4 regions of the Synechococcus sp. R55.2 genome follow, and region 3 is predicted to be linked to each of the others. Evidence: predicted binding sites of a transcription regulator. Region 3 holds the regulator's gene; each other region holds the start of a gene.

What was found. Region 3 encodes NtcA, which controls nitrogen genes in cyanobacteria. Its sites were predicted from a motif close to GTANCNNNNGNTAC; they were not measured.
Region 1: the regulator NtcA is predicted to act here: its motif matches at 2,996-3,009, upstream of NW838_RS14480 (ferredoxin--nitrite reductase).
Region 2: the regulator NtcA is predicted to act here: its motif matches at 2,512-2,525, upstream of NW838_RS07695 (circularly permuted type 2 ATP-grasp protein).
Region 4: the regulator NtcA is predicted to act here: its motif matches at 3,458-3,471, upstream of urtA (urea ABC transporter substrate-binding protein).

What each region holds. Positions count from the first base shown of each region.
Region 1 covers NZ_JANSIH010000432.1:7,432-12,517, forward strand. Annotated here, with positions in the region: gene NW838_RS14475 (CmpA/NrtA family ABC transporter substrate-binding protein) at 7-1,329, opposite strand; gene NW838_RS14480 (ferredoxin--nitrite reductase) at 1,391-2,938, opposite strand; gene NW838_RS14485 (CAP domain-containing protein) at 3,131-4,270, opposite strand; gene NW838_RS14490 (hypothetical protein) at 4,287-4,433, opposite strand; gene NW838_RS14495 (ureidoglycolate lyase) at 4,715-5,086, opposite strand, start outside.
Region 2 covers NZ_JANSIH010000219.1:19,380-24,465, reverse strand. Annotated here, with positions in the region: gene NW838_RS07710 (CocE/NonD family hydrolase) at 1-29, shown strand, start outside; gene NW838_RS07705 (DUF6761 family protein) at 128-388, shown strand; gene NW838_RS07700 (glycosyltransferase family 39 protein) at 605-2,419, shown strand; gene NW838_RS07695 (circularly permuted type 2 ATP-grasp protein) at 2,597-4,057, shown strand; gene NW838_RS07690 (gamma carbonic anhydrase family protein) at 4,079-4,639, opposite strand; gene NW838_RS07685 (alpha-E domain-containing protein) at 4,905-5,086, opposite strand, start outside.
Region 3 covers NZ_JANSIH010000099.1:125-5,210, forward strand. Annotated here, with positions in the region: gene eno (phosphopyruvate hydratase) at 1-1,201, opposite strand, end outside; gene ntcA (global nitrogen regulator NtcA) at 1,440-2,114, opposite strand; gene NW838_RS03600 (M61 family metallopeptidase) at 2,416-4,221, shown strand; gene NW838_RS03605 (hypothetical protein) at 4,247-5,086, shown strand, end outside.
Region 4 covers NZ_JANSIH010000095.1:594-5,679, reverse strand. Annotated here, with positions in the region: gene urtC (urea ABC transporter permease subunit UrtC) at 1-661, opposite strand, end outside; partial or broken gene urtB (urea ABC transporter permease subunit UrtB) at 665-1,821, opposite strand; gene urtA (urea ABC transporter substrate-binding protein) at 1,926-3,200, opposite strand; gene NW838_RS03420 (S9 family peptidase) at 3,574-5,086, shown strand, end outside.

The sequences.
Region 1 (5,086 bases), on a different contig from region 3:
GGGAAATTAGGCCAGCTTCTTAATCGCCAATTTCTCCAGGTAGGCGGCAGGATTTTCGGGATCGAACTGCACCCCGTCGAAGAAGGTTTCCACTCCTCGAGAGGTGCTGGGGGGAATGGCTGCCCCCTGACCAATGGCTTTGGCAGCTTCTCGCCAGAGTTCTTCCCGATTCACCCGCTCCACCAAGGCTTTGGTATCGGTGTCGGCAGGTAGGTAACCCCAGCGAATGTTTTCGGTCAAAAACCAGAGATCGTGGCTCTTGAAGGGGTAGGAAGCGTAGTCCTGCCAGAACTTCATCAGGTGGGGGCTGTTTTCAACGACCTTGCCGGTGCCGTAGTCAAAAGTGCCCCGAGAACGGCCCAAGATATCGGGCACAGGCACCCCCAGCCAGCGGCGGTCGCCGATGATGCGACACATCTCCTCTTTGTTTTCCATCTGGTCGCACCAGATCTGGGCTTCTAGCACCGCTTTCAACAGGGCAAGGGTGGCTTTCGGGTGCGCATCCACCCAGTCGGCCCGCAGGGCAAAGGCCTTTTCCGGGTGGCCGTTCCACAGCTCGCCGGTGGTGAGGGCACTATACCCCTCTTTTTGGTTCACCAGCTGGGCATTCCAAGGCTCGCCCACACAGAGGGCTTCCATGGTTCTGGATTTCATATTGGCCACCATCTGCGGCGGCGGCACCACAATGACGGAGACGTCGCTAGTGGGATCGATCCCGCCTGCGGCCAGCCAGTAGCGCATCCATAGGTCGTGGGTGCCACCAGGGAAGGTCATCGCACATTTGGGATCTTTGCCGGCAGCTCGAAGCTCGGCAAACTTGGCCTTGAGGGGGGAACTATCCAGGCCGATTTGCAAATCCCGATATTGGTTGGAAATGCTAATGCCCTGACCGTCCAGATTGAGACGGGCCAAAATGTACATAGGCACCGGCTTGCCATCGGTAACTTTGCCGGTGGTGATGAGGTAGGGCATGGGGGTGAGGATGTGTGCCCCATCGATGCCGCCGGCGGCGGATCCCAGCACCAAGTTGTCGCGGGTGGTGCCCCAAGAGGCCTGCTTGACCACCTCCACGTCTTTCATGCCGTACTTGTCAAAGAACCCTTTTTCTTTGGCGATGATCAGGGGGGCCGCGTCGGTTAGAGCGATGAACCCCAGCTTGGCGCTGGTGGTTTCGGGAGTATCGGCCTGCGCCACCCAGTAGCCTTTGCCCAAGGATTGCGATTGGGCGCGCGGGATCCCAGCCGTGGCCGCCCCAGCCGTGAGAGCAGCCACCCCGGCCAAAAATTGCCGACGGGAGACGGGAGAGGAAGTGCTGAACAGCTTAGACATCGAAACCTCCAAGATTTACAACGACGAAGAAAGAAAAACTTTCAGGACGGCAACAGAACCGCTAGCGGGTTACCAAAACAGAAGCCTGGGCAGCGGACGGATGCTGACGTGGCTTGGCCCCAAAGTGTTCAATGAGCAGCTCCACCAAGACCGGCTTGAGGTCTTCGCAAGGGATCCCTTTGCGCACGCATTCGCCCAGCTTGGCGTCTTTGCCCACCTCTCCCCCCATGTAGATGTCCACGGCCTCCACCACCCTGCCGTCCTTGCGAGCAGTGGTGCCCATAAGGCCGATATCGGCTACTTGGGGTTGGCCGCAGGAGTTGGGGCAGCCCGTCCAGTGGATGCGCACCGTTTGGGGGATCTCCAGCTCCGCCTCCAGCTCCTCCATCAAGGCCACAGCCCGGTTTTTGGTCTCGATAAGGGCAAAGTTGCAGAACTGGTTGCCCGTACAGGACACCAACCCCCGCTGCAAGGGCCCTGGGTTGGGGGAGAACTTCTTCAAGAGCGGCTCTTTGAGGAGCGGGGCCACTCGGGAGTCGGGCACATTGGGGATGAGCACGTTCTGCTCCACTGTCAGCCGCAGCTCCCCGGAGCCGTACACCTCCGCCAAGCGGGCCAGCTCCATCATCTCCAGGGCGTTGAGCCGCCCCACCGGCACATGCAGGCCGACAAAGTTGAGGCCCGGCTGCTTCTGGGCATGCACCCCCAGCAGATCCCGCTTGTGCCAGACCACCTCATCTTTTTCCGCTGCCCTGAGCAGAGGGTGGCCTATCTGGCGCTCCACAGCCGCCCGGAACTTCTCTAGGCCCCACTCGTCAATGAGCCACATCAACCGCGCCTTTTGCCGGTTGGCCCGCAGGCCGTGATCCCGGTAGACCAGCAGCACCGCCTCGCACAGGGGAACTACATCGCGGGGATCCACCCAGACATCTAGGCCAATTGCCTCGGCGCAGCGGCGAGCAGAGAAAAAGCCGCCCACCAGGACGTTGAAGCCCAGGCGGCCATTTTTGAAGGCGGGCACAAAGGCCAGGTCGTTGATCTCCGCATGCACGGAGTTGTCGCGACAACCGCAGATGGCGATGTTGAACTTGCGCGGCAGGTTGCTGAAGGAAGGGTTGCCCTCGCCGTTGTTGGTGATCATGTCCTGCACCTTGCGGGTGAGACCGCGCACGTCGATCAGCTCATCCGGGTCAATACCGGCCAGAGGGGATCCCGTGATGTTGCGCACGTTGTCCATGCCCGACTGGATGCTGGTCAGGCCTACCTCTTTCAGGTAGCCCAGGATCTGGGGCATTTCCTCGATGGGGATGCCCCGCAGTTGCAGGTTCTGCCGGGTGGTGATGTCGGCTACGCCCTGTTCTCCATAGGGGTGGATGATTGCGCCCAACATCCGCATTTGGCCGCTGGTTAGGATCCCATTGGGCAGGCGCAGCCGCAGCATGAACTGACCTGGGGTGCGCTTGCGAAAGAAGATCCCCAGCCACTTGAGGCGGTGATCCCGGTCGTCTTCAGGAATGTTCTCCCAACCCATCCGGGCAAACGCCTCCAGCTCGGCCTTGACCGCCAGCCCATCCTTTTCGCTTTTGAGGCGTTCAAATTGGTTCGCCATGATCGCTGCCGTGGGGTGAACACTAGCTACCCTAGCGATGACGAACCGTTAACTTTGGTATTGGCAGTTACACTTTGTAACAGGTTATGCAGTTTTGTCATTCTCGAATTGCGCTTTATGCATAAAGTCAGGCTTCCAGGAGCAGCAGACCCCTCTTTCCCCTTTGGGAAAGGGGCTGGGGGTGAGGAAAAGCTAGTTGAGAGGGTTGAAAGAGTTGAAAGGCTCCATCTGCCAGAGCAGACGGGGCGGGATCCCCAGCCCTTCGGTGAGGGGTGCGGGCCGTTGGGAAGTTTGGGGATCGCAGTCGTAGAGAGCGGTGGTGTAGCGGTAGCTGCGGGGGGGGCCACCGTTGAGGCGAATGCCGCTAATTTCAAAGGTGTAGTTGCGATTGGGCTGGATCGAACCCACGGAGTAGGTCAAAGTTTCCAGGCCAAAGGCGGGATCCCCCACGCGGAGATCTCCAACAGGCACCGGCTCGCCGCTGAGGGCATCGGTGATGCGGACTTGGGCTTGGCTGAGATCAGCCTTGCCGCCACGGCTGGGCACCGAGAAAGACCAGCGGTAGGCAGACAGGGGCTGGCCGGAAAACCCTTCTAGGCGGTAGAGGTAGCCGTCTTTCTCCGGGAAGGCGATGAACTCTGGATCTGGCACCGACTCGTCAAAACCGAAGATCCAGTTGGCGTTGGCCTGGGTCACCCGTCCAGCCCGTGGGTCAAAGACAATGCCGTAGGCCCCCTGGGCGTACTGAGGATACAGGTTCCAGCGGCGATGCCCCACATCCACAAAGTTTTCTCGACCTGGCTCGGCAAAATAGATGTCCACCTGCCGCGCCAACACCCGGCCTGGATCGGGGCCGTTCAGCTCTAGGATGGGCCCAACCGCCAGGTTGCTGAAGCGGGATCCCGCCTCCCCAGCAGGGGTAAAGCAGCGCCAAGAAGGGGGCGGCTGGTGGCTGAGAGTACCATTGGCTACCTGCATCAAGGCCGCTTGCTGGGCGGCTTCTAGGAACTGAGGATTGAGCTTCACCGGCGGTAACTGGTGCAACAGCCGTAGAAAATTCAGCCGATCCATCATCTTTTGGGCTGCTGCAGGCGTAAGGCGACCGGGGTTGCAGGTAGCAACCTGGGGCTGTTCGGCGTAAATAGGCCCCGTGAAGCTGCGGGTCTGGCGATCCAACCGGCACAGGAAGCTGGCAATCGGCACTTCCCCTGCCCGCGGTGGCTCCATCGAGGTAGGGGATCCTCCACAGGCCGCCAGCAGACAAAGACAAAAGATCCCCGCGATCCTCAAAGCCCAAAGCTGAACCAACTTGGGCAACCGCTGCAAGGGCATGCAAAAACCAGCCGAATTATGAGCCGGTGGGGGTGGGGGTGATGCTGGGGGGGCTGACGGTGCTGCTGCTGCTCTCGCCACAAGCAGGCAACAAGCCCAGACAGGCAAACAGGGCTAAGGCCGCCAAAAGCTGGTGGGTCACTTTGGGTTGCAACGTAGCCATGACAACAAACCTCCCAAATGCTGTTGGGTTTGACCCTGTTCTATCACCTGGCCGAGTGGGCCACAGCGTCAAAACTCATGCCGACAAGGGTATAACTTAAGCCCAAGTCAAGGAACGCTCACCCAAGTCGGCTACATCCACCAGGACTGGGATCCAAGCCCACTTTTTCTCTCCACCCATAGTGGAGTACGGATCCCCACAACTCTTCTTGCGCTCAAGCGAAAGATTGCTGTGATCAATGCTGCTTTTTGCCCGATTGATAAGGGATCCCCAAAAGCTTGTCAGGGGGTGATCTGGAACTCCAGGTTGTAGGTTTGGAGTAAGTTTATGGTTTCGTGATCGGTGATGTTGGTGTCGGCCAGCTCCAAGTTGTAGAAATCGATGAACTCTTCGTGGTCAAAATAGGGGCCGGCATGCCAGGTACCCATCTCCAGTTTGATAAAGCGATCCCCAGGCACCCGAAAGGCTTGAATCTGATCCACGTGCAGCTCATCGGCAGGCGGTGCAACACCAATAAACCACTCCTTGCCATTGAGGGATCCCAGGCACTGGGTGCAGCGGATGTGGTGGGTGATCTGAGTAAACTTGAGGCCGCGGCGAGGCAAGCGCATGATGTAAAAGCGGGGCTGCCCTTGATTCAAGAACAACTGAGC
Region 2 (5,086 bases), on a different contig from region 3:
CTTCGCGGCTGCACCTGCCCATGGCTTGAAGCCAAGAAGAGACCAAGCTTCGGGATCCCGTTTGCAATCACCCCTTACAAAGAGACACCAAACGTTAGGATAGAAACAGGCAGGGCAAGGGAACACCATGTTGCAAGACCCAAAGTTGATCCGGCACTATCAGGCTTTGACCGATGCTCTGGTGGATACCTGGCAGCGGGGCTACCGGCGCACCGATGAGCTACGTCTGCTGGTGGATGGCTACCTGCTGGCCTTGCGAACTGGCAAACAATTGGAGCCCTTCGAGATCTATCGCATTGAGGACGAGGTCAACCGCTTCCTCTACGATCCGTCCAACTTCATAGATCCGGAATTGGAGCCAGAGGCGGAGCCGATGCGGGGTTATTGATTTTGTGAATCCCTGTTGGCGATCCCTAGAACAGGTGGGGCAAAGTTTTGATTCCAACCTTTTCTGATCTCCCCTCGCCCCTTGGGAGAAAGACTAGGGGGGAGGGCGCTGACTGAGTTCTGGTTTTGTCGAGCATCTTGCGCCTGGTAGGCTGAGAGGGATCGATTCGTTCCTGATTCCAGTCGTATCGGTTCTATGGCGGTTTGGGATAGGGTGATGACCTCCCGGCATCTGCCCCTGCTGGGATCCGGCTTGGGCTTGGGGGTAGCCCTGATCCTCTGGTACGGGGTGTTTGGCTACCACGTGCTGCAGATTGGCCTCTGGCTGCTGAGCATCCTGCTGGTGGGGTTGTATTGGGCGCAGTTTTCCCCGGCTCAACCCCCTTGGGATCCGACGCGGCTGCGCTGGCAACAGGAGCTGTTGCACCTGGGGCTGTTGGTGTTGGTCTTTGCCCCGATCTACCTCTACGACCTGCCCAACATCCCTTTTCAGATCAATACTGACGAGATTGTGATCACCTCCATGGCCCGTCGCGCCTCAGGGGTGCGCTATCCCGATATCTTTGGGCTGATGCCGGAGTATTTCTATTTCCCCCGCTTCATGTTCAGCCTCTTCGGCGGCCTGACGCGGCTGATGGGGGGAGTCACGCTGCTCAATGTGCGCACGGTACATGCCGCCTTCGGGGTCGTCACCATTCTGGTGGCCTACGGGTTTTTTCGGGCATTTTGGGGATCCCGTCTGGCCTTGGCCGGGGCAGCCCTCTTGGGATCCAACCATGCCCTGCTGGCTATTAGCCGTATGGCGATGCGGGAAAACCTCATTGTCTTGGTAGAGTGTGCAGCCTTGGCCTTGATCTTGAAGGGGGTGCGGGAGAAAAACCCCCTGTTGCTCTATCTGGGGGGAGGAGCGGCGGCTTTCTCCCTCTACGGCTATTTGCCGGGGCGGGTGGTGATCCTGCTGGGGTTGCTGTTTGGAGTTCTGTACCTGCTCCTGGGCCGGGAGGATCTCCGAGGAGAAAACAAGCAAGCTAATCCCCTCTGGGTCCTGGCTAAGCTGACGGTGCCCGCGGCGCTGGGCTTTTTTCTGGTGGCTGGGCCCATTCTGGTGGCCACGGTCACAGCACCTGCGGTGAGCGCCGAGTACTCTCGCCAACAATTTCTCTTTTTCCCGGAAGGGCGGGCGTTACAACAGATGTGGGTGAATGCGGCTACGCCAGAGGAGGCGGTCTGGCGCAACATCTTCAACGGCCTGAGTATGTTCAACGACCCCGGCCAGCACGACCGCGGCTACATCTATCCCAACTACGGCCATGCTTTTGTGGATCCCTTGACGGGGGCTTTGATCTGGCTGGGGCTGGGATCCGGCCTCTACCGCCTTTTCAAGAAGCGCAGCCAGCCCCACGACTGGCTCTGTATCGGCAGCTTCCTATTTCTCTACCTGCTGTTTAGCTTGGCCATCACCAAAGCCCCCAACTACACCCGCCTGCTGGTCATTCTGCCCTTCGTGGCCTACCTCACCCTAGAAGGGATCCAGGTGCTCCTGCGGGCGCTGAGCGGTCTTCTGGAGTGGGCAGGATCTCAGGCAAGAGGTTGGTTGCTAGCGGTGGCGATGGGGGGCGCGATCCTGGCGATTGGGGGATGGAACTTGGCAATCTTCGGAGATTTTGTCTTCAAGGGCTGGACTCAAGGCAATGATGTGGGGGCTACCGGGCGCTATGTGGCAGCTCGCCAAGGGGATCCCGACTACCGCTTCTATCTGGCGGCTAGCACTGCCTACCCCTATTTCAGCTGGGGAGAGCCTATCTACTGGCAAAGTTGGATTCAATTTTTTGCTGGGCCGGAGCAGGAGGTGAAGGTTTTTTCCCCAGAGACGTTGCCCGGCCAAGACCTAGAACCGCCGTTTACCCTGTTCACGAATGAGGCAGTATGGGATCAGCAGGGGGCAGAGCTGCAACGGCGCTTTCCCAAGGGGCAGTTGCATCGGATCCCTGCCGAGCGGGGGCTATGGGCCTTTGAGGTGGCGGATCCCTAGAGCTCCCCCCCTGGTTTGGCCAACCCACTGTTCGCGGGACGGAGTCCTTTCGCGTCAGCGGGACGGAGTCCTTTCTTTTTACCAGGCTAAAAGTAGCTGAAAGCACACTATGCAGATCCAGAGCCGCCAACAGTAGAAGAAGTAGAAGAAGATGATAGCGTTCCAGGGATCCCAGACGTGCGTTTTGATGCCTACGACCCGGGCGAGGGGTTTTACGACGAGCTGTTTTTGGGGCGTAACCAGCCCCGTCCTGAGGCGATCCCGTTGATTGAGCGCATTCATTCTCTGGAAGAAGGGGAACTGCAGCAGCGGCAAGCGGCGGCGCAGGCGGCCCTCTTTCAAATGGGGGTGACCTTCAACGTCTATGGCGATAGCCAGGGCACAGAGCGGATTTTCCCCTTTGACATTATTCCCCGTATCGTCTCGGCTTCCGAGTGGCAGCGGCTGGAGAAGGGCCTTAAGCAGCGCATCCACGCCCTCAACCTGTTCATCGACGATGTTTATCACGACCAGAAAATCCTCAAGGATAGGGTGATCCCTGCCGAGCTGATCGAGACGGCCAAGGGATTTCTGCGGCCCTGTGTGGGGCTCAACCCACCGGGGAGAATTTGGTGCCACGTCACCGGCACCGACTTGGTGCGGGATCGGGACGGAACTTGGTACGTGCTGGAAGACAACCTGCGCTGTCCGTCGGGAATCTCCTACGTGCTGGAAAATCGGCGGGTGATGAAAAGCACCTTTCCCTCCCTGTTCAACACAATGGGGATCCGCCCGGTGGACGATTACCCCAGCCACTTGTTGGATACTCTGCTCTACCTGGCGCCGCCGCAACTGGCCAATCCAACGGTGGTGGTGCTCACCCCCGGCATCTACAACTCCGCCTACTTCGAGCATTCTTTCCTCGCCCAGCAGATGGGGGTGGAGCTGGTGGAAGGACGGGATCTGGTGGTGGCAGATGGCTATTTGCAAATGCGCACCACCAAGGGGCTGCAGCGGGTGGATGTGATCTACCGCCGTATCGACGACGACTTCATCGATCCGCTGGCCTTTCGCCCCGATTCTCTACTGGGGGTTCCGGGCCTGTTTGAGGTTTATCGGTCAGGGCGGCTGGCGATTGCCAACGCTTTGGGAACAGGGGTGGCGGACGACAAGGTGATCTACGCCTATGTGCCGCAGATGATCCGCTACTACCTGGGAGAAGAGGCCATTTTGCCCAACGTGCCCACCTACCTCTGCTGGGATCCTAAGGATCAGGCGTACGTACTGGAAAACCTGGACAAGCTGGTGGTGAAGGCAGCCAACGAGTCGGGTGGCTACGGCATGTTGATGGGATCCCAGGCCACACCGGAAGAGCGGGCTGCTTTTGCCGAGAAAATCCGCGCCCAACCGCGCAACTACATCGCCCAACCCACCCTGTGCCTTTCTCGCGTGCCCACCTTGGTGGATCGGGGAGAAGGCCCCTGTCTGGAGCCCTGTCATGTGGACTTGCGGCCCTACATCCTCTATGGCAAGGACATTTATGTTCACCCAGGGGGGCTGACCCGCGTCGCCCTCAAGAAGGGATCCCTGGTGGTGAACTCCTCCCAGGGGGGCGGCAGCAAAGATACCTGGGTGCTCTGTGTGGATCCCGGCTGTTGAGAGACGGCTGGCAAAATAGGCTCAAAGTCGCTCGCCCGAACCTCTGCTCCACCGGCCAAAGCGGCTGGCATGTTGAAGCGCCAGATCCACGTAGTGCTGAGCGTGAAGGCGCAGTTGCTCGACCTCTTCCTCGGTGAGGGTGCGGATAACCTTGGCCGGGATCCCTACCGCCAAAGAGTGGGGTGGCACAGACCGGGTGACCACTGCTCCAGCTCCCACCATGCTGCCTGCCCCGATGGTGACCCCGTTCAAGATAATGGCCCCAATCCCGATCAGACATCCCCCCTCGATGTGGGCACTGTGGATGACCGCTCGATGGCCTACGGTCACTTCCTCGCCAACCAGGGTCGGCTGTCCGGGATCCCCGTGCAGGATGGCTCCATCTTGGATGTTGCTGCGGCGGCCAATGACAATGGGCGAGAGATCCCCCCGCAAGATGGCCCCGTACCAGATGCTCACCGCTTCCGAAAGATGGACATCGCCGATCAGTGTGGCATTGGCGGCAATAAAGGCTGCCTGGTCGATCCCTCTCGGCTGCTGCTCTAACCCCACTTTCCAAACGCCCTTGGCAACGGCTTCCATTTCCCCAATCCTACTGCTACCGGGGGTGCGGCAATTCCAGACCTGCCCCAGCGCTCCGCGCCGCCTCCAGTCCCAGAAAAAGAGAGGAGCCAGGGATCCAGAAAATCAACCCGTCCCTTTGCTCCTGTTTCACCATTGTCAATCCATTGCACAATAGCAATGAGATATAAGCAACACATTTGGCTCATTGTCGATAGCTGTGGAAGCGTTCGTTAGATTAATTTCTAACTCTTGTAGGAGAGGGGCTAGGGGTGAGGGATTTTAGCTAAGCCTGCCGTTGCAGCAGGGGAGAGGATTCAGACGGTTGCAAGGGGCGAATGGCAAAGAAAGTTTCGTAGATGCAATCGCCAACGTGGTTCATTTGTAGCTGCAATTTGTCGAGAAACTCATGTAAGCCCTGCTCCATAATGTCGTCGATGGTCAGGTAGTCCAGCTCAGAACGCAGGC
Region 3 (5,086 bases):
TGTACTTGGCAATGCGCTCGCTGCGGCAGAGGGATCCGGTTTTGATCTGCCCGGCACGGGTGGCCACCGCCAAGTCGGCAATGGTGGTGTCTTCCGTCTCGCCAGAGCGGTGGCTGATGATGGTGCGAAAGCCGGCTTGAACTGCCAATTGGATGGCCGAGACGGTCTCCGTCAGGGTGCCGATTTGGTTGGGCTTGATCAAAATGGCGTTGGCGGCGGCGCTGTCGATACCCTTTTGCAGGCGGGTCAGGTTGGTTACAAACAGGTCATCTCCCACCAGCTGTACCCGGGATCCCAGTTGAGCGGTCATGGCTTGCCAACCGGCCCAGTCTTCTTCCGCTAGCCCATCTTCAATGGAAAGGATGGGATAGTTGGCCAGCAGTTGCTGGTAGTAAGCCACCATATCAGCCGTGCTGTGGGCTTTGCCCTCAAAGTGATATTGCCCATCCTGCAGCAGCTCGTTGGCGGCCACATCCAAGGCCAAGGCGATATCTGCTCCCGGTTTGTAGCCTGCCTGTTCAATAGCCGTCATCAGCAGATCCAAAGCCGCCGCATTGGAGTCGAGATCAGGAGCAAACCCCCCTTCATCCCCCACACCGGTGGACAGCCCCTTCTGCTGCAGCACTTGTTTTAGTACCGCAAACACCTCAGCCCCGTAGCGCAGCGCCTCGCGAAAGCTGGCCGCTCCAATGGGCACAAGCATAAATTCTTGAATATCGACGTTGTTGTCGGCGTGGGCGCCGCCGTTGAGCACGTTCATCAGCGGCACCGGCAGCAGGTTGGCAAAGGGCCCCCCCAGGTATTTGTAAAGAGGCAAGCCCACTGCTTCCGCAGCCGCTTTGGCTGTCGCCAGAGAAACTGCCAAAATAGCGTTGGCCCCCAGGCGGGACTTGTTGGGGGTGCCGTCCAGGTCGATCAGCAACTGGTCAATACGGGCTTGGTTGAGGGCATCTTCTCCCTGCAGCTCCGACTGGATGGGGCCAAGGATGTTTTCCACCGCCCTCAGCACGCCCTTACCGCCGTAGCGTTTGGGATCCCCGTCCCGCAGCTCGTGGGCCTCGAAGGTGCCGGTCGAAGCACCGCTGGGAACCTGCGCCAAGCCCGTTGCCCCATTGGCTAGACCCACCAGGGCCTCTAAGGTGGGACGCCCTCGCGAGTCGAGGATCTCATGGGCGGTAATCCACTCGATGGCTGTTTCCACAGTTACACCTCAGCAATTGGCTAGATAGCTCTGGCCAAAGCCAGATCCCCCCATAGACTAGTAGGTTTTTGCCCGCGATCCGGTCAGCTTCCAGAAAACTTTAAGTCTGTCCTTCGGGCACAGAGATTCTTCAAGGCTGCAGCAGTAGATTGAACATAGGCCGGCCAGAGCTTCAACCAACCATCGAGCGGGGTTTGCCTAGGCAGGGTGCTGCTCAGGAGGTGTTCTCCTCTTCCTTCTAGGCAAAGCGATGGCTCAGCCGCATCGGGTCGTGTACGGTGATCTTCTTCTTGTGAATGGAGATGTACTTCTTCTTGCGCAGCTCTCCCAACAGGCGGGTGATGGTGACGCGGGTTGAGCCAATGGCCTCGGCAATGGCCTGGTGAGACAGCTTGAGATCGATGGTGACCCCATCTGGGCCAGGCACTCCGAAATCGCGACAGAGGATCAACAAAAAGCTGACCAGACGGGATCCCATGTCGCGATGAGCCAGTGTCTCGATCATCATCTCCGTTTGCAAAATGCGGGACGACAGGCTTTTAACCAGCAACATGGCCAGTTCGGCGTTCTCCTGCAAGGATTTTTCCACCTGCTCGATCGGCAGAGAGAGCAACTCAGTAGGCGTAAAAGCCACCGAGTGATAAAAGCGATCAGAGCGCTGTCCTGTGATAAAGGAGAGCACGCCGAAGATGCTGTTTTCGCGTAGGAGGGCGACGGTGATTTCCTCCCCCATTTCGTAGACCCGCGAGAGCTTAACGGCTCCCTTCACCAAAAAGTAAACCCGCTCCGCCGGATCCCCTGGAAAAAAAATGGTCTTCCCGCGCTCAAACGTTTCGATAACCGGAGGATGGTGAGGGCCTCCCAATTGCTTGAAGGCTGTGATCAGAGATTTTTCCGCTACGGCCACCGCCATACTCATCAACCTTTTAAGGTCAGTTTATACCTAAGATCAACCTATTAAGATCAATCTAGAAGCATTAGGCTAGGTTGCAACCCCTTGACTTCAGAATCGATGATGATACCAAGATTTACCCTAAAGTAGAAGGTTCTGCCCAGGCATCTTTGTAGCACGTGCTACATTTTTGAGTCTCGTTTTTGCCCCAGAAAGGGATCCCCAACCGAAAGCAGGGGTTAGGATAAGAGCCATTGTCGCTGGGGGTTGCATCGGCCCTTGGCGGTAGAGAGTGGAGTGGGTTGGAACATTCTATCTATCTATGGGGAGCCCGGAGGCTGTTGTTGCTGAACCTTCTCGGCTGAGCCGCCAGCATTTCACGGTGCGGATGCCGGATCCGGCCAATCACCTCCTGGAGGTGGAGCTGCAGATCCAAGAGGTGGATCCAGAGGTGCCTTTGCGGCTGCGACTGCCGGTGTGGACGCCGGGATCCTACTTGGTGCGGGAGTATGCCCGTCATGTGCAGGAGTTTCAGGCGGCAACTGAGCAAGGGATCCCTTTGGCCTGGCGGAAGGTGGATAAGAATACCTGGCAAATCGATCCGCCGGGTTCTTCTGCTGTGAAGGTGTGCTATCGGGTCTATGCCTATGAGCTGACGGTGCGCACGAACCATCTGGATTTGACCCACGCCTATTTCAACGGGGCAGCGCTCTTCCTCTACGTGCCCGGTCGCGAGCGGGAACCCTACACTTTGACGGTGATCCCCCCCAAGCCGGATTGGCACATCGCCACCAGTTTGCGGCCTTTGATCTCCTCTTCTGGGGATCCCGCTTCCGGCCAGTCTTTTGTGGCAGAGGACTATGACGAGCTGGTGGATAGCCCGGTGGAGGTGGGTCCACATCGAGTGCAATCGTTTGAGGTGGAAGGGATCCCGCATTACCTTGTGGTTTGGGGGTCGGGCACTCTGGATGTGGAGCGGGCTGTCGCTGATGCTAAGGCGATTGTCAAAACCACAGCCGCGTTTTTCGGTGGGCTACCCTACGACCGCTACTGGTTCATTGTGCATTTGTCGCCGGGAGGATTTGGTGGCCTTGAGCACAAGTACAGCACCACCCTTCTTTACTCTGGGCTGGAGCTGCATCAGCCGGAGTCCTATCGGCGCTTTTTGTCTTTGCTGGCCCACGAGTTGTTTCATGCCTGGAATGTCAAGCGTCTGCGTCCGCTGGCATTGGAAAAGATCGACTACAACCAAGAAAACTATCTGGAATGCCTGTGGTTTTGTGAGGGAGCGACCAGCTACTACGAAAATGTCATCTTGTTGAGGGCAGGGATCCTCAGTGCCGGCGATTTCTTGAAGATTCTTTCCGAACAGATTGGCCGCTTGCAGCGTACTCCGGGCCGGGCCGTGCAATCGCTGCGGGAGTCCAGCTTCGATACCTGGATCAAACTCTACCGCCCCCACGAAAACACCCTCAACAGCCAGGTTTCTTATTACTTAAAGGGGGCTTTGGTCTGTTGGCTGCTGGATCTGCACATTCGCCACCTTTCCGGCGGTCAGGGATCCCTGGATACGGCTTTGCAGGATCTGTGGCAGCGCTTTGGTCGGTCAGAGAAGGGCTACAGCGACCAAGACTTGCGGGAGGCGTTTGAGCGGGCAGCCGGTGCCGATCTTGGCCGGTTTTTCTCCGCCTATGTGGAAGGCACGGAAGAGCTAGACTACAACACTTACCTACACCCCTTTGGCCTCACCCTTAAAGCCCACTTCAGCCGCCCCAACCCCATCCCATACCTGGGCCTCAATTTCAACGGCGAGGGCAATCGCATCAGCGCAGTAGAGATGGGATCCCCGGCGCAAAAAGCAGGCATCTGGGCCGGCGATGAGCTGGTGGCCCTGGATGGGTTCAAGGTGAGCGCCGCCAACCTGACAGAACGCTTGACAGCCTATCAGCCCCACCAGATCATCTGTTTAAGCGTCTTTCAAGCGGACCAGTTGAAACACTTTTGGATCCCGTTGGATCCCCCTCGGCCTGATGTCTATAGGTTGGAGGTATTGCCTGAGCTGACTCCTGCTCAAGAGGCTCTTCAGCAAGGCTGGCTGGGATCCCTTGTTGTCTTGAAAGAAAAGTAACGGTAATGAAGGGCAGGAGCATCTGATGGACTTAGTTTTGGTTTTATTGATTGGGGTAGCTATTGGTTTCTCGGCAGGTATTTACGTTGCTCGCCAGTATGGGGCAAATCCTAAACTGGAGATCTGGAAACGAGAGATTATCAGAGAGATATCTTCACAGCTAAGCCAACACAGCCAAGAACTCAACGACGCGAACAAAGCGCTAATCAAATTGAGCGAAAGATTGGCAGACAAAATCTCTCAAAAGTTACAGGCTGCCCAAGATAATCTTGAAGAGTTTAAATTTCGCCTTGCCGATAACTGTCAAAGCTTGCTACAAGATTGGAGTAGAGACCTTCTACAGGCTATATCTGTAAAGTTAGCTGAACATGATGAGCAGCTAAACAATCAGCAAGTCATCCTGGAAAACTTAGTGAAAGAAACCGAATATACTTATCAGCAACTACAGGTTGCTCTTCAAAATTCTCACGGATTAGAGATATTTCAAACTACAGATCAGGACTCCCAGAATGATCAGGCTATTCAGGTTATTGATAAAGCACCAGATCCTGAGCCAATAGACGACGTGCCAAGAGATAAAGATGGGACAGCTACTGTTGATATATCAAAGATAGAGTCGTTCTTAAACTCAAAAAACATAAAGATAAAAAGCATAGCTGTGGGAGAGAAAGAGGGAAAGCTAGATCAAATAGCTACCTTTATGGGCAGCCGATACTCTTCGATTAAAAGATTTTATGGAACGATTAAATCAAATATGAATAGCGGGAGTTCCTTCTCCCTAAACCTTAGAGACGAACCTCCACAAGTAATCAGTTCAACTTGCCAAGTTGCTAAGGAGTTACACGGCATCGCATTTTTGGAAGAG
Region 4 (5,086 bases), on a different contig from region 3:
GGCCAAACAAAGTCTGGAAGTTGGTCAGGCCGTTGGTGCCATTAATTAAGCGCTGTTGGCCGTTGAAGAAGTTAAAGAAAATAATCGTGGTGGCCTGAGTTAGAATGGAGAAATAAACCCCTCGAATGCGATTTCTCACCACCAAATATCCCAGGGCTGCTGCCACCAAAGCCGGGATCAAGACCACAGCAACAGCCGTAAACGGAAACGAATAAAAGGGATACCAAAACCAGGGCAATTCCGTTACCCCGTAGAGGCTGAAAAACTCCGGTATCTGACCTTCCGGCAATTGCAATTTCAGGTGCATCCCCAGAGCGTAGCCCCCCAAGGCAAAGAACACCCCATGCCCCAGGCTGAGCATGCCGGTATAGCCCCAGATGAGGTCGATTCCCAAAGCTACAATGCTGAGGGCCAGAAACCGCCCCAACAAGTTGAGCCGAAAGCCAGACAGCACAGTTGGGGCCACAAAGATCAAGGCCAGCACCAAAACGATGAGGATCCCGGCCTCCCACAGAAGCTTGCGAGAAGAATTGGGATCCCCACCCGCGGCGGGAGCAGCCACTTCATGATCAGCACGGGGGGAATGAACCAGTTTCATGGGCTTTGTGAGGGAGTAGAAGATGGAGAGTCTGGTCCTAGAGTTTTCGCCAAGCGAGATCATTCCCTAGGCATCCACCATACGACCTTTTTCGGGGAAAAGGCCCCGAGGTCGCACCTGCAAAAAGGCCACGATCAAAGCAAAGACCATCACCTTGGCCATGCTCGTGGTGGCAAAAAAGTTGAGGGTATCGGTCAGGATGGGCACGTTGGGAAAAATCAAAGCCAGCGTCCCGGAACCGATGACAAAGTTGGCAATCCCGATCCCAAGCGCTGCCACAATGCTGCCCAAAAGCTTACCGACACCCCCCACCACGACCACCATAAAGGTATCCACGATGTAGTTTTGGCCGGTGTTCGGCCCCACGGATCCCAGCAGGCTGACCGCTACGCCGGCCACTCCCGCCAGACCCGAGCCGACGGCAAAGGTAAGGGCATCCACCTTTTGCGTAGGGATCCCTACACAGGCGCTCATGGCCCGATTCTGGGTAACCGCCCGGATGCGCAGCCCCCAGCGGGTGCGCTGCAAGAAGAAGTACAGCCCTAGGATGCAGAAGACAGTGAGGGCGATGATAAACAGGCGGGTATTGGGCAAAAACAGGCTGCCCACCGGGATCCCACCCCCCAGCCAACGGGGAGCAGTCACATCTTTGTTCTGGGCTCCAAACCAGGGTTGAGTGACTGCTAAAGCATAGGTTTGCGCCAGCACCCGCCCCCCCACCGCTGCAATGGCCGGGAGAGCACCAACAGCAGCGCCAGCGTCCACCCCTTGAGACGCGGCCAATCCGCCCGCCTGGACAAAAGCCACCAGCCGCCGAAAAAGAGCACCGCGAAGGCCCCCAAGCGGAAAGCCAGCACCCAATTGACGCTGCGCACAAACTGCTGCAGGATCAGGCTCACGCCCCAGGTGGCCAAAAGGGTCTCCAAGGGTCGGCCATACAAAAAGCGGATCACCCCCCGCTCCAAGGCCAGCCCTACCAGAGCAGTGACGGCAAAGGCAGCTACCAAAGCTGGAAAGATGTACAGATCCCGCCAGGGATCCCCTAGGGGACGAAAGGCATTTTGAACCACAAAAGTGGTGTAGGCCCCCAACATCATCAGCTCCCCATGGGCCATGTTGATGACCCCCATGAGGCCGAAAACAATGGCCAAGCCCAAGGCGGCTATTAGCAAGACGGTGCCAATGCTAATGCCGTTGAACAAGCTGTCCAGGAGCAAGGTCATGGGCAGGGGATCCTCCTTCCAACTAAACTAGGGAGGCTAACCGAGCATCTAGGCGGGATCCCCGACCCTATCCAAACGGCAAGGGATCCCAGCCCTGGCCAGGACTAGCTGACTTTGTAGCGACCGCCCTTGGCCGGATCTGACCAATCGCAGGCAAAGCCCTTGGTCTCTGCCACAAACTGGTTCCAGGGCTGCGGCTCCACGGCATCCGTAGAAAAGATGACATCAAACAAACCGTCAGAGCGCACCTGGCCGATCCGCACATACTTGGTCAGGTGGTGATTGGTGTTCATGGTTACCAAGCCTTCTGGGGCATCAAAGGTCTGGCCATAGGCTGCCTGCCGCACGGCGTCGATTTCCACTGTTCCCGCTTTTTCCACTGCCTGCTTCCAGATGTAAACCATGATGTAGGCGGCTTCCATCGGGTCGTTGGTGACGCGGTTTTGGCCGTATTCTGCCTTGAAAGCTTCCACAAACTTCTTGTTGGCAGGCGTATCCACCGTCATAAAGTAGTTCCAGGCGGCGAAGTGCCCTTCCAAGAATTCGGGGCCGATGGCCTGTACCTCTTCTTCAGCAATGCTGACGGACATGGAAGGATAGCGATCTGGCCCCAGCCCTGCCCCTTCCAGTTGTTTGAAAAAGGCCACGTTGCTGTCGCCGTTCAAGCTGTTGTAGATCACACCGCCATTGGGAAGAGCGGCCCGGATCTTGCTGATGATGGGGGTAACTTCTGTGCTGCCCAAAGGCAGATAGTCTTCACCCACCACTTTGCCCCCCAGGGCTTCCAACTGGGCCTTGATGATGGTGTTGGCCGTGCGGGGGAACACGTAGTCGGATCCCACCAGGAAGAACTCTTTGCCCTTGTTCTTGAGCAGCCATTCCACCGAAGGCTCGATCTGCTGGTTGGGGGCAGCGCCGGTGTAGAAGATGTTTTTGGAGCACTCTTGTCCTTCGTACTGCACGGGATACCAGAGCAGGTGCTGCTTGGATTCAAACACCGGCAAAACCGCTTTGCGACTGGCCGAAGTCCAGCAGCCGAATACCGTTGCCACCTTGTCCACATCGATCAATTTGGTGGCTTTCTCGGCAAAGGTTGGCCAATCGGAAGCCCCATCCTCGATAATCGGCTCGATCTGCTTGCCCAAAACCCCACCGGCGGCATTGATCTCTTTGATGGCCAGCTTTTCCGCATCCACCACGCTGGTTTCTGAAATGGCCATGGTGCCGCTAAGGGAGTGCAAAATGCCAACGCGGATGGTCTCTCCCTGGGCGTAGGCGGGCACGGATCGCTTCACCCAGATCTGCGGCCCTAGGGCAGCCCCGGCTCCGGCCAGAGCGCCCATTTTCAGCACTTGACGACGATTAAATGATAGAGCCATCGGTGATCTCCGAAACGAAGTGAGTGCAAAGGGTATTAAGAAGTCCAGTTGTTGCAGCAGCCCGGCCAACAGAGGGAAGCACTTAGCTCATCACCTCGCCCATGTGTTGAACCTGCCCAACTGCGCTCAGCTGAGGCTTTCACCGAATGCCTTCCCAACCTCAACAGAGGAAAAGGCTAATCCTGCAGTCGAGAAAGCGTTGTGCATCCCTGTTGCCTTAACGTGTTCCATCAAACCCATTCGGCCCGGAGAGAATTGTATCGTGGGATACCTTTTCCCAGAATCCGAGCCCTTTCCCCGCAGGCTGCAGGCAGAGGCAGGGATCCCTTGCTGCCGGCATAATAGGGGTTCTGGGGTGGAGAATTAACAGCCTATGGTGCAGCAGGCCGGCTATGGATCTTGGCGATCCCCGATTACCGCTGACCTGGTGGTGACGGGATCCCTGCGCTTGGGACAGATGGTTTGGGATCAGGGGGATCTCTACTGGACGGAGGGCCGCCCGCAAGAAAAAGGGCGCAATGTGTTGATGCGGCGCTCTGCCGACGGGATCCTGGTGGAGCTGACACCGGCACCTTTCAATGTGCGGACGCGGGTGCATGAGTATGGGGGTGGAGCTTATTGGGTGTCGGCAGGGGTAGTGTATTTTTGCAACTTCGCTGACCAACGGCTCTACCGCCTGCTGCCGGGTTCAGATCCCCAGCCCCTGACGGAAGCAGGCCCCTATCGCTATGCAGATGGGGTGGTGGATCGGGCGCGTGGACGCATCCTCTGTGTGCGGGAAGATCACAGCCGCCAGGGAGAGCCGGAAAACAGCCTTGTCTCGATTGACTTGGAAAGCGGATCCCAGCGCGTTTTGGCCTCTGGGCACAATTTCTATGCCAACCCTCGCCTCAGCCCCGATGGCCAGACCTTGGTATGGCTGACCTGGGATCACCCCCAAATGCCCTGGGACGGCACAGAGCTGTGGCGGTCTGAGGTGAACCCTGACGGCAGCTTGGGAGAACCTCAAAAGCTGGCCGGTGGCCCTGCCGAGTCGATCTTCCAGCCCCAGTGGTCACCGGAGGGGGATCTCTACTTTGTTTCGGATCGCAGCGGCTGGTGGAACCTCTATCGCTGGGATCCCCAGGGCCCCATTCCCCTCTGCCCTATGGAAGCGGAGTTTGGAGAGCCGCAGTGGGTGTTTGGCCTGAGCACCTACGGCTTCTGTGGCGATGGGCGCATCCTGGCCTGTTATGAACAAGACGGGCTGTCTCATCTGGCTTATCTGGATCCCCATTCAGGACAGTTGGCAGGGATCCCCTTGCCCTACACCCAGATCAGCGGTTTGCAGGTGAGTGGGGAAAAAGCCGCTTTCCTGGCCGGATCCCCGACGGAAGCCATAGCCTTGGTTTGTTTGGATTTGCCTTCTGGACAGGTGGAAGTGGTGGCCCGTTCCAGCAGCGTGGCGGTGGATCCCGACTATCTGTCGATCCCAGAGCCTATTGTTTTTCCCACCGGCGGCGGCAAGGCAGTGGCCTATGCTTTCTTCTATCCCCCCAAGAACCGCGACTTTGTTGCTCCCACTGGCGAAAAGCCACCCCTGCTGGTGAAAAGCCACGGCGGGCCCACCGGGGCGACGGCAGCCGTGCTCAACCTGGGGATCCAATACTGGACCAGTCGGGGGATTGCCGTTTTGGATGTGAACTACCGGGGCAGCAGCGGCTACGGACGGGCCTATCGGGATGCTCTCAAAGGCCGGTGGGGCCTGGTAGATGTGGAAGATTGCATCGCCGGATCCCAATTTTTGGCAGAACAGGGCAAGGTGGATGGGGAACGGCTGCTCATTCAAGGGGGCAGCGCTGGCGGCTATACCACGTTGGCGGCCTTGACCTTCCACAGGGTCTTCC